2 regions of the Exiguobacterium sp. s125 genome follow, and region 2 is predicted to be linked to the other one. Evidence: riboswitches for the same ligand, from Rfam matches in the RefSeq annotation. Region 2 holds a riboswitch; the other holds the start of a gene.
The links. A riboswitch is a leader RNA that binds a small molecule or an ion and turns the genes downstream of it on or off. The one in region 2 is predicted to bind S-adenosylmethionine.
Positions count from the first base shown of each region.

Region 1: another riboswitch for S-adenosylmethionine. It lies ahead of ribD (bifunctional diaminohydroxyphosphoribosylaminopyrimidine deaminase/5-amino-6-(5-phosphoribosylamino)uracil reductase RibD); the one in region 2 lies ahead of KNQ05_RS01445 (methionine ABC transporter ATP-binding protein).

Region 1 is NZ_JACSMI010000007.1:73,694-79,015, forward strand. Features, by position in the region: gene KNQ05_RS13935 (alpha/beta hydrolase) at 1-706, opposite strand, end outside; SAM riboswitch class I at 767-869, opposite strand; SAM riboswitch class I at 1,085-1,189, shown strand; FMN riboswitch at 1,342-1,486, shown strand; gene ribD (bifunctional diaminohydroxyphosphoribosylaminopyrimidine deaminase/5-amino-6-(5-phosphoribosylamino)uracil reductase RibD) at 1,645-2,691, shown strand; gene ribE (riboflavin synthase) at 2,676-3,302, shown strand; gene ribB (3,4-dihydroxy-2-butanone-4-phosphate synthase) at 3,302-4,486, shown strand; gene ribH (6,7-dimethyl-8-ribityllumazine synthase) at 4,488-4,949, shown strand; gene KNQ05_RS13960 (putative bifunctional diguanylate cyclase/phosphodiesterase) at 5,227-5,322, shown strand, end outside.
Region 2 is NZ_JACSMI010000001.1:301,407-306,728, reverse strand. Features, by position in the region: gene KNQ05_RS01460 (MDR family MFS transporter) at 1-286, opposite strand, end outside; gene KNQ05_RS01455 (MetQ/NlpA family ABC transporter substrate-binding protein) at 359-1,186, opposite strand; gene KNQ05_RS01450 (methionine ABC transporter permease) at 1,219-1,884, opposite strand; gene KNQ05_RS01445 (methionine ABC transporter ATP-binding protein) at 1,881-2,903, opposite strand; SAM riboswitch class I at 2,982-3,088, opposite strand; gene KNQ05_RS01440 (bifunctional cystathionine gamma-lyase/homocysteine desulfhydrase) at 3,148-4,314, opposite strand; gene KNQ05_RS01435 (PLP-dependent cysteine synthase family protein) at 4,307-5,230, opposite strand; gene KNQ05_RS01430 (S-ribosylhomocysteine lyase) at 5,227-5,322, opposite strand, start outside.

The DNA.
Region 1 (5,322 bases), on a different contig from region 2:
GGACAATCGTTTCTTGATCATAATCGAGGGTCGCGACATGATAGGAGTCAAGCAGGCAATAGCTCCGTTTGTCCGTCGAACCGATGACTTGATAAAGGTAATCCGAACTTTCAGGCGGGACGACATGGTCTTCGGCAGAATATAAAATAAGTGTTGGAATCTCGATGGCTGGTAAGAGTGGACGTGTCTGGTCAATCAAGGTCAAAAGTTCCGATGCGCAGACGACAGGGACCTGGTCATAGATGATTTCAAACGCTTCACGTTTAATGTCTGGGGTACTTTCTTTTAAGTAGCGTGGACAGTCTTCAAAAGATAATGCTTCATAGGCAGGAATCGCTAACGCTGCATTGATCGTAATCAATCCGTCAGCAGGTAATCCTTCCGCGACGAGTGCAAGGGCAAGTGTCGCACCCATCGATTGTCCGGCGATGAAAATGGACGAACAATGATTGGTTAAGACGTCGAACCCTTGGCGGAGGCTTTGTTTCCAATCTTCAGCAGTCGACGCTTCGAAATCACGGATGCTCGTCCCGTGTCCGTCGAGACGCGGGGCATACACGGTAAACCCTTGGGCGGCAAACTGCTCTCCGACAGTACGGACGCTTTGAGGGGTTGCGTTAAAACCGTGAGACAGTAAAATACCGATTGGACCTCGTTCAACCAAAAAAGCTTCTGCGCCAAACAGGACGGGTGATGATGAATTCATAAAGGGTTCCTCCTTCTATTAAAAAACTCGTAGTGCTTTAGGCGCACTACGAGATTCTCGTAGGTATCATCCAAAGCATCGGCTTTGCTGGTCGGAGCACCTTGCATGTTGCAGGTTGCCGTGGGTTCGTAGAGCCAGATCTCTCGCCCACTCTTGATATATCGTATAGGAATTGTCGGAATAATCATTGTGAAGAGGATAGCATTGATTGAAATACGTTGTCAAGACGTCAAAAAGAAGTCGAAATTGATAAACTGGGTAATTTGGTTTAATTTTGAAAATATGGTTGACTTGAGAAAGGAATCCCCGTAGTGTAAGCATTAGATTCACGACATAAGAACGACTTGAAACATCACACATATGAACTTCATACCGTAGCACTTATCGAGAGAGGTGGAGGGACTGGCCCTACGAAACCTCGGCAACAGACTTCTTACGTCGTACTGTGCCAATTCCGTCAGACGTTTGTCTGAAAGATGAGCGGAGCGGATTCTGCCTTAGTGCAGATGGAAGGATCCTTTTCTTTTAAGAGAAGGGTCCTTTTTTTGATGTTTTCCTAAAAAAAGAGAATGAAATACAATTCATTTTGTATTTTAGAATGACCTGTGCTAGTCTTGAGCTGTATAACTCAATAACCAGTTCTTCGGGGTAGGGTGAAAATCCCAACCGGCGGTGATGCGATTGATAAATCGATGAGCCCGCGACCTGCAGTGTACGCACTGTGGCTGACTTGGTGAGACTCCAGGGCCGACGGTAAAGTCCGGATGGGAGAAGGACGAAACAATGCGCTTGCTGCCATTTTCTGAAAAAATGTTTTCAGGGAAAGGTCTGTTTCTGTATGTGTAAAAACAGAAACGCGAGACGCTTATTTCGTCAATCCTTCAATCACGACGCCCCTTTTACAGGAGGCGTCTTTTTTATTGAAAGGAGCGGAAAAAATGGAAACATTCATGAGTTATGCGATGCAACTAGCACACATGTTAAACGGTCAAACGAGCCCGAATCCGAGTGTCGGCTGCGTCATCGTCAAACAGGGGCGGATTGTTGGTTTTGGGGCCCACCGTTATGCGGGAGGACCCCATGCCGAAGTCGAAGCGCTCCTCATGGCAGGTGAAGCAGCACGCGGAGCCGATCTCTACGTGACACTCGAACCGTGCAATCATCACGGCAAAACACCGCCGTGTACGGAAGCAATCCTCGAAGCAGGAATCAATCGTGTTTTTATCGCGACAGAGGACCGCCACGCGCTCGTCGCAGGAAGCGGTATCACACGTCTCCGTCAGGCGGGGATTGACGTCGAAGTCGGTCTACTAAAAGACGAGGCAGTGGCACTGTATGAACCATTTTGGACGGCGATTGAACGAAAACGTCCGCATGTCACAGTGAAAGTCGCCCAAACGATGAACGGGACGATTGCGACGGGTGAACAACGCTTTATCACTTCGGAAGCGGCACGTGCTGACGGACGGCAGTTACGCGGGATACACGACGCGATTCTCGTCGGAAGCGACACGGTGATCATCGATGACCCGGCACTGACGTTGCGCAGTTCGACCGGCATCGAACCGGTCCGTGTCATTGTCGATCGCCGCGGGCGCCTGACTGAAACATTCCAAGTCTTAAACGATGGCTTGAATCCGACGTACTGGCTGACGGAACAGCCACGAACAAGCGAACGGGCGAACGTGACGGTTTTCGTCGGGACGTATGCGACACCGGACCAAATCCTCGAACTTTTATATGAACAAGGTATTCGCAGTCTGTTGATTGAAGGTGGTCCCACGATTCAATCCGCATTTTTAGAAGCGGATCTCGTGGATACGATCGAACTCTATCAGGCACCGTCCCTCTTCAGTGGGACCAAGTCTCTGACGACGGAACAGGACATCGAAGACCGTTTTGATTTAGTGAAAATGAACCAAATCGGACAAGACGTCCATCTCCAGTATGTACGAAAGGAGAGGATGACATGTTTACCGGATTGATTGAAGAACTCGGCACAATAAAACGGAAAGTCCCCCGTCCGAACGGGCTGGCGCTCGAAATTGAAGCGACAGCAGTGCTTGACGGAACAAAGATTGGCGACAGCATTGCCGTTGATGGGATTTGTTTGACGGTGACGGCGATGACGAAGAGCGGATTCACGGCCGATGCCGTCCATGAGACGATCCGAGCGACGTCGCTGCAGACGTTACGGGTCGGAGCAGCCGTTCAACTCGAACGCGCGATGCCGGCGAATGGACGGTTCGGCGGTCACTTCGTCAGCGGTCATATCGACGGAACGGCTCGGTTTCTCAGCCGGCGACCGGACGGTGAAGCGATGGAATACCGTTTTGAGGCAGGCGACTGGAGCAAGTACTGTATTCCGAAAGGATCGATTGCGATTAATGGGACGAGCCTGACGCTGCAACATGTCGGAAACGACGCGGTGACGATTTCATTGATTCCCCATTCACGCCAAGTCACGACGTTCGATCGCTTGCAGACGGGTGCCCTCGTCAATATCGAATGTGACTTGATGGCGAAACATCTCTATCACTTTACGCAGAAGGATGCGAAAACGGACTGGTCGGCATTTTTAGGAGGCGAAGTATGATGAACGGATTTGATTCGATTGAAGAAGCAGTGGATGACTTAAAACGCGGACGACCGATCATCGTCTGTGACGATGAAAACCGTGAGAACGAAGGGGATCTCGTGTTACTTGCGGAACATGCGACACCCGAGATGATTAACTTCATGATCACTTACGGCAAAGGACTCGTCTGTGTCCCGGTCAGTCCGGATATCGCAACACGACTCGAACTCCGGCCGATGACAGATGTCAACACGGATCCGCACGGAACGGCTTTTACGATCAGCATTGATCATGAAGATGCGAAAACCGGCATCAGTGCAGCGGAACGGGCAATGACGATTCAGCGGATGTTGACGGATGGTCCAAAGCAGTTCAAGCGTCCCGGACACATCTTTCCGTTGATCGCAAACGAAGGCGGCGTCCGCGTCCGGCGTGGTCATACGGAAGCAGGGATTGATTTGGCACGGCTCGCGGGAAGCGCCGAAGCGGCCGTCATCTGTGAAATCATTTTAGACGACGGGACGATGGCACGGGTTGATGATTTAGTGACGTATAAAGCAGAACATGATTTAAAAATGATTACGATCGATGCTCTCGTCCGCTATCTCGAGCGCTCTGTCCGCCGTGAAGCGGAAGTCTTGTTACCGACGACGCACGGGGCGTTTCGGATGCTTGGTTATACGACACCTGACGCCAAGGAACATGTCACGGTGCTATCAGGTGAAGCAGAAGACGGGATGCTCGTCCGCGTTCATTCCGAATGTCTGACGGGTGACGTCTTCGGATCAAAACGGTGTGACTGCGGTCCGCAACTCGACGCGGCGCTCGACCGGATTGAACAAGAAGGTGGTGCTGTCCTCTACTTGCGGCAAGAAGGGCGGGGGATTGGTCTGATGGCGAAGCTGAAAGCCTATGAGCTCCAAGAACAAGGACTCGATACGGTCGAGGCGAACCATGCGCTCGGATTCGCAGCCGACTTACGCGACTACGCCGTCGCAGCAGCGATGCTTCAGGACCTCGGTGTCACGAAAATCCGTTTGATGACGAATAACCCGGATAAACAGCAAGCGCTCGAAACATACGGCATCACTGTGCTTGAGCGGGTTCCGCATGAAGTACCGGCAAGTTTAGAAAACCACCAGTATCTCAAAACCAAACAGACGAAGCTCGGGCATCTGCTCGATCTCGAAGGAGGAAAATAAGATGGTATACGAAGGATTTTTAACGGGCGAAGGACTCCGGGTTGCGATCGTCGCAGCACGTTTCAATGAATTGATCACTTCTAAATTAGTCGGAGGAGCAAACGATGCCTTCCGTCGTCACGGTGTCGAAGCGGATAGCGTCGATACGGCGTGGGTGCCGGGCGCATTCGAGATTCCGCTCGTCGCGGAGAAACTGGCGAAAAGCGGTAAGTATGATGCCATCATCACACTCGGTGCCGTCATCCGCGGTGCGACGTCGCATTACGATTATGTCTGCAATGAAGTCGCGAAAGGTGTTGCCGGTGCGTCGCGTGAGACGGGTGTTCCGATCATCTTCGGTGTATTGACGACGGACTCGATTGAACAAGCGGTCGAACGGGCCGGCACGAAAGCAGGGAACAAAGGGTATGAGTCGGCGGTCTCTGCCATCGAGATGGCGAACTTGTTACGCAGCTTTCAGTAATGTTTCTCTATCGGATGTAAAACGGGGACAGACGTAAAAGTCAATCCGCCACCTGTTAAATCGTTCAAAAGGAATCACTCGTTTCACGCGACTCCTGCAGGAAAGCGCGTGAAATGAGCGATTCCTTTTTGAGGTCGCGCCCCTCTTACATGCGATAGAAATTTTTTTGGTTTTTATCAATAATTCATGGTCACGGATACACGGGATGGTATAACCACCGTATAATAATAAAAGTACGGAAAACTTAGAGGTTTGGAAGAAAGGGGGGCGAATGAACATGAAGCGGATTCATTACGTGTACGGCGTTCTTTTATTTAGTTTGAGCTATTATAGTTGGATCTGGTTTTATGCCGATCGACCGGAACTGGCATCG
Region 2 (5,322 bases):
CGACCTGTGCCAAGGCGATGAAGACGAAAACGAAGCCGAGTGTTCCGGTCAGCATCATCGTCCGACGCCCGTAACGGTCAGACAAGGTCCCGCCGATGAAACTCATGACAAGACTCGAGACGGCTGAAATACTGAGGACCCAGCCGACATCGACCGGGCTGAACTTCAGCACCGTCGATAAATAAATCGCAAAGAATGGCATCGTGATGAACGTCCCGAGCCGTGAGAAAAATGTTCCGAGCAGGACGCCGATCGTCAGCGGATGTAACTGTCGTAAACGGTGCACCTAGAATCCCCCTTCAACTAAAAAAATAATGCATCCTTCCATTATATAGGAAGAATGCATCATTCGAGTGAATTATTTGCTGACCGGAACGACAGCCCCTTTATATTCTTTCGTAATCCAATCCTGTGTCTTTTTCTCGTGTAAGATATCGAGCAATGCCGTCACACGCTCGTCTTTTTCATCACCTTCACGCGTGACGATGATGTTGACGTATGGTGAAGACTCATCTTCAAGGGCAATCGTGTCTTCTAACGGGTTCAAACCGTTATCAATCGCGTAGTTCGTGTTGATGAGGACAGCATCGCCTTCATTGTTTTTATACGCTTGCGGTAAGAGTGACGCTTCGATATTCGTTTTGAACTCAATGTTTTTCGGGTTTTCCGCGATATCGCTAAGCTGAGCATCTGTCGTCTTACCGTCTTTCAACTTAATTAAGCCTTCGTTTTGGAGGAACGTCAAGACACGTCCACGCTCCGCGACGTTTGAGCTCGTCAAGATTGTTGCACCTTTCGGTAACTCGTCAAGCGACTTATATTTCTTTGAGTAGACGCCGAGCGGTTCAACGTGGACGCCGCCTGCATTTTCAAATTTATAAGATTTGTTCTCTTTTTCCTGTTGCTCAAGGTACGGAACGTGTTGGAAATAGTTCGCATCGATTTCTTTTTCAGCGAGTGCCTTGTTCGGCAACACATAATCTTGGAACTTTTTGATTTCGAGTTTGTAGCCTTTTGCTTCATACTCTTTTTGAACGTGCTCTAGGATTTCAGCATGGGGAACGTTTGAAGCACCGATGACAAGTGTCTTCGCGTCGTCTCCTGACGACTCTTCCCCACATGCCGCAAGACTGACTGCTAAGACGGATACTGCTGCTGTACCGACGAATTTTTTCCAAAGTTTCATGAATAATCCCTCCCAAGTTAACTAAAATAGTATTATCGTTTATCGATGGCTTTTACGAGCAGGTCACCAATAATTTGAATGATGAAGACGATGACGAGAATCAACAATGTCGCGATGGCGATGACATCGTTTTGAGAACGCTGGAAACCTTCGATATATGCCATGTCCCCGAGTCCGCCTCCTCCGACTACTCCGGCCATTGCCGTGTAACCGACGAGCGCGACGAGCGTGACGGTGATACCGGAGACGATTGCTGGTAGTGCTTCCGGAATCAACACTTTATAAATGATTTGGAACTTCGTTGCCCCCATCGATTCCGCTGCTTCGATGACACCTTTGTCGACTTCACGCAGTGCCAGTTCGACCATCCGCCCGTAAAACGGTGCCGCCCCAAGAATCAGTGCCGGAAGTGCCGCTGTTGGTCCTAAGAACGATCCGACGATGATGAGCGTCACTGGAATCAATAAAATCAACAATATAATAAACGGAATCGAACGGAAGATGTTGACTAAAAAGCTGAGCACGGAATACAGTGCCCGGTTCTTAAACAATAAGTCTTCATTCGTCGCATACAACAACAGACCAATGATTAAACCGAGTATGAAAGTCGCTAGACCCGCGACGGCTGTCATATAAACGGTACTGCCAGTCGCCGTCCAGACCATTTCCCAATCGAGGTCGTTAAAGAATGTCGTCATCGGTGATCCACCTCCACTTCCACGTCACTCGCTTGAAGCTTCGCGATGACCGCTTGTGTTTCATGTGTCGCACCAATCAGTTGGATGAACAACGTTCCGAGTGCACCGTCTTGCGTCTGTCCGACGTTCCCGCCGATGATATTAAATAATAAGGTCGAATCTTTCATGACTTCTGCCAGGATCGGACTTTCTGCTGTCGAACCGACGAATGTCAGCTGGACGATTTTCCCTGTCGGATAGCGCTCACGGAGTTTCGCGAACGTCAACTCGTTTTCTGTAGACGACGTCAGTTGTTTGACGAATTCTTTTGTCATCGCTTGTTTCGGATGCCGGAAGACTTCTGAAACAGGACCCTGTTCGACGATTTTCCCGGCCTCCATGACGGCGACCCGGTGACAGATTTTTTGAATGACGTGCATCTCGTGTGTGATCAAAACGATCGTCAGTTTTAGTTTTTTATTGATGTCGACGAGTAACTCTAAGATCGAGTCCGTCGTTTTCGGATCAAGGGCGCTTGTCGCCTCGTCACATAATAAGACGTCCGGGTTTGATGCCAGTGCGCGGGCAATCCCGACGCGTTGTTTTTGTCCACCGGATAGTTGTGACGGATAAGCGCCTTCGCGACCGTCGAGTCCAACGAGTTGAATCAGCTCGGCGACCCGTTCTTTCCGGCGTGCTTTCGGATATCCGCCGAGTTCGAGCGGGAACATAATGTTTTCTTCGACCGTTCGTGACCAAAGCAAGTTGAAGTGCTGAAAGACCATCGAGACATTTTTCCGGACGCCGCGTAATTCTTTCGGTCGTAACGTCGTCATCTCGACACCGTCAATTTGAATCGAACCGCTTGTCGGTGCTTCTAACATGTTCAGCAGGCGAATCAAGGTTGACTTCCCTGCACCGGAATAACCAATTATTCCGAAAATTTCGCCGCGCTCAATCGTGAGATCGACGTTTGCGACAGCTTCGACTTCGCCGCGCTTCGAGCGATAAATCTTTCCTACATCCTGTAAACGAATCACTACTGTCCCTCCTAAACATAAAAAAAGTGCGCACGTTTTAGAGCAAACGCGCGCACTTTCAGTACACAAAACCATTTGCTCTCATCTTGCAGACGTTCGTCTGCTGGAATTAGCACCACTTCGGAAATAAATTCCGCGGTTGCCGGGTTTCATCGGGCCAGTCCCTCCACCACTCTTGATAAGAGTTATCGGTATTTAGTTGTTTTTAATATATTTTGAATATTAGCAGGGGTTATTTTGCTTGTCAAACAGTTTTTTCAGAAACTTTTTCGAGCAAACTGAAAGCATGCGTTAAATCTTCTTTCAAATCCTCTGCATCTTCAAGTCCGACCGAGATTCGGACGAGACCATCCGTGATGCCGAGTTCTGCCCGACGTTCTGCCGGAATCGATGCATGTGTCATCCGTGCCGGAACGGAAATCAAACTTTCGACCGCCCCTAAGCTTTCAGCAAGCGTGAAGAAGTGTGACGCTTCCACAAGTTTCTCTGCATTTGCAGCTGAACCGACATCAAAGCTGATCATCCCGCCGAAACCAGTCGCTTGTTTTTGTTGAATCGCATGACCGGGATGCGATGCGAGCCCCGGGTAGAAGATGTTCGAGACGACGTCTTGCGCTTGCAGGAAGCTGACAAGTTCATGTGCTGTCTCTTCGATCGCTTCCATCCGGATACCGAGCGTCCGCAGACCACGGACAAGCAGGAAGCTGTCTTGCGGTCCGAGAATTCCACCCGTCGAGTTTTGGATGAAGTGAAGTTCTTCGCCGAGCGTATCATCGTTGACGACGACAAGCCCTGCGACGACGTCCGAGTGTCCGCCGATGTATTTCGTTGCACTATGCAGCACGATATCTGCCCCAAGCGCGATTGGTTGTTGCAAGTATGGTGTCGCGAACGTGTTGTCGACGACGAGCTTCAAGTCGTGACGACGCGTGATGGCTGCGATCGCTTCGATGTCCGTCACTTTTAATAACGGGTTCGTCGGTGTCTCGACGTAGAGCATCTTCGTGTTGTCCTGAATCGCCGCTTCCGTCGCGCTGAGATCCGTCGTATCGACGAATGTCACTTCGATGTTGAACTTCGGTAGGACACGTTGCATCAAGCGGAACGTTCCGCCGTAGACGTCGTCCGTCATGACGATGTGGTCGCCAGACTGAAGCAGATTGAAGACAGCATGGATCGCCGCCATTCCTGATCCGAACGCGAATCCACGGACGCCTCCTTCAAGATCAGCAATCAATCGTTCGATGCTCGTCCGCGTCGGGTTTGCTGTGCGCGAGTACTCATACCCGTCTTTTAATTGACCGATTTTTTCTTGCTTATATGTGCTCGTTTGATAGATTGGCGGTGTAACGGCACCCGTTGCCTTGTCTACACCCGTTCCTCCGTGAATCAACGCTGTTTTTTTACGCATGTGTCTCGTCCACCTTTTCAAAGATTTGTTGGCTCAAATACCGTTCTGCACTGTCTGCGAAGACGGTAACAATCGTACTTCTAGGATGGCGCTGGGCGATATCGAGCGCCGCGGCGAGTGCCGCTCCTGCTGAACTGCCGACGAGTAACCCTTCACGTGCCGCCAGTTCATGGACCTTCGTAAAAGCATCCGAATCAGAAATCGTATGAATTTCATCAACTAAATCACGAGAAACGAGACTTGGCCATTTGGCTGTCCCGATTCCTTCTGTTTTATGCGGTCCGGCTGACCCTCCGTTGAGGACGGAGCCTTCCGGTTCGACGATTGCCCCTTTTGTCCCGAAGCGTTCTTTTAAGAAAGCCGTCGTTCCGGCAAACGTTCCACCTGATCCGCATCCGGCGACGAACCAGTCGATGTGACCGAGTTCCGCCACAAGCTCCGGACCAAGTGTCCGCTGATAAGTGACCGAGTTTTCTTCGTTTTCGAATTGGAGTGGCACATAACTGTTCGGAATCGTTTGTCCGAGTTCTTTTGCCTTATCGATTGCGCCTTGCATATCGAGTTCAGTCGGCGTGTTGACGACAGTCGCGCCGAGTGCCCGCATCAACGTCTGTTTCTCTTGACTGAACTTTTCCGGGACGACACAAATGACCTGTAAGTCATATTTTTTAGCGGCGAGCGCCAAACCGATGCCGGTGTTGCCGGCAGTCGGTTCGATGATCGTTCCGCCTGGTGTCACGTACCCCTGTTCGATTGCGGCATCAACGAGTTGGATACCGAGGCGGTCTTTGACGCTGCCCCCAGGGTTCATCCATTCGAGCTTCGCCAAAATCCGCGTACCAGCAGGCAAATCGAATGAAGTAATCTCGTACAGTGGCGTATTTCCGACGAGGTCGCGGACTGAATTCGCGATCATCCGAAGACGATGTCCCATTCGTCGCGACCGGCAAGCATTTTCTCGGCATAGTGCTTCGCTCCTTTAAGGTCGTGTGCGCTCGCAAACCCACA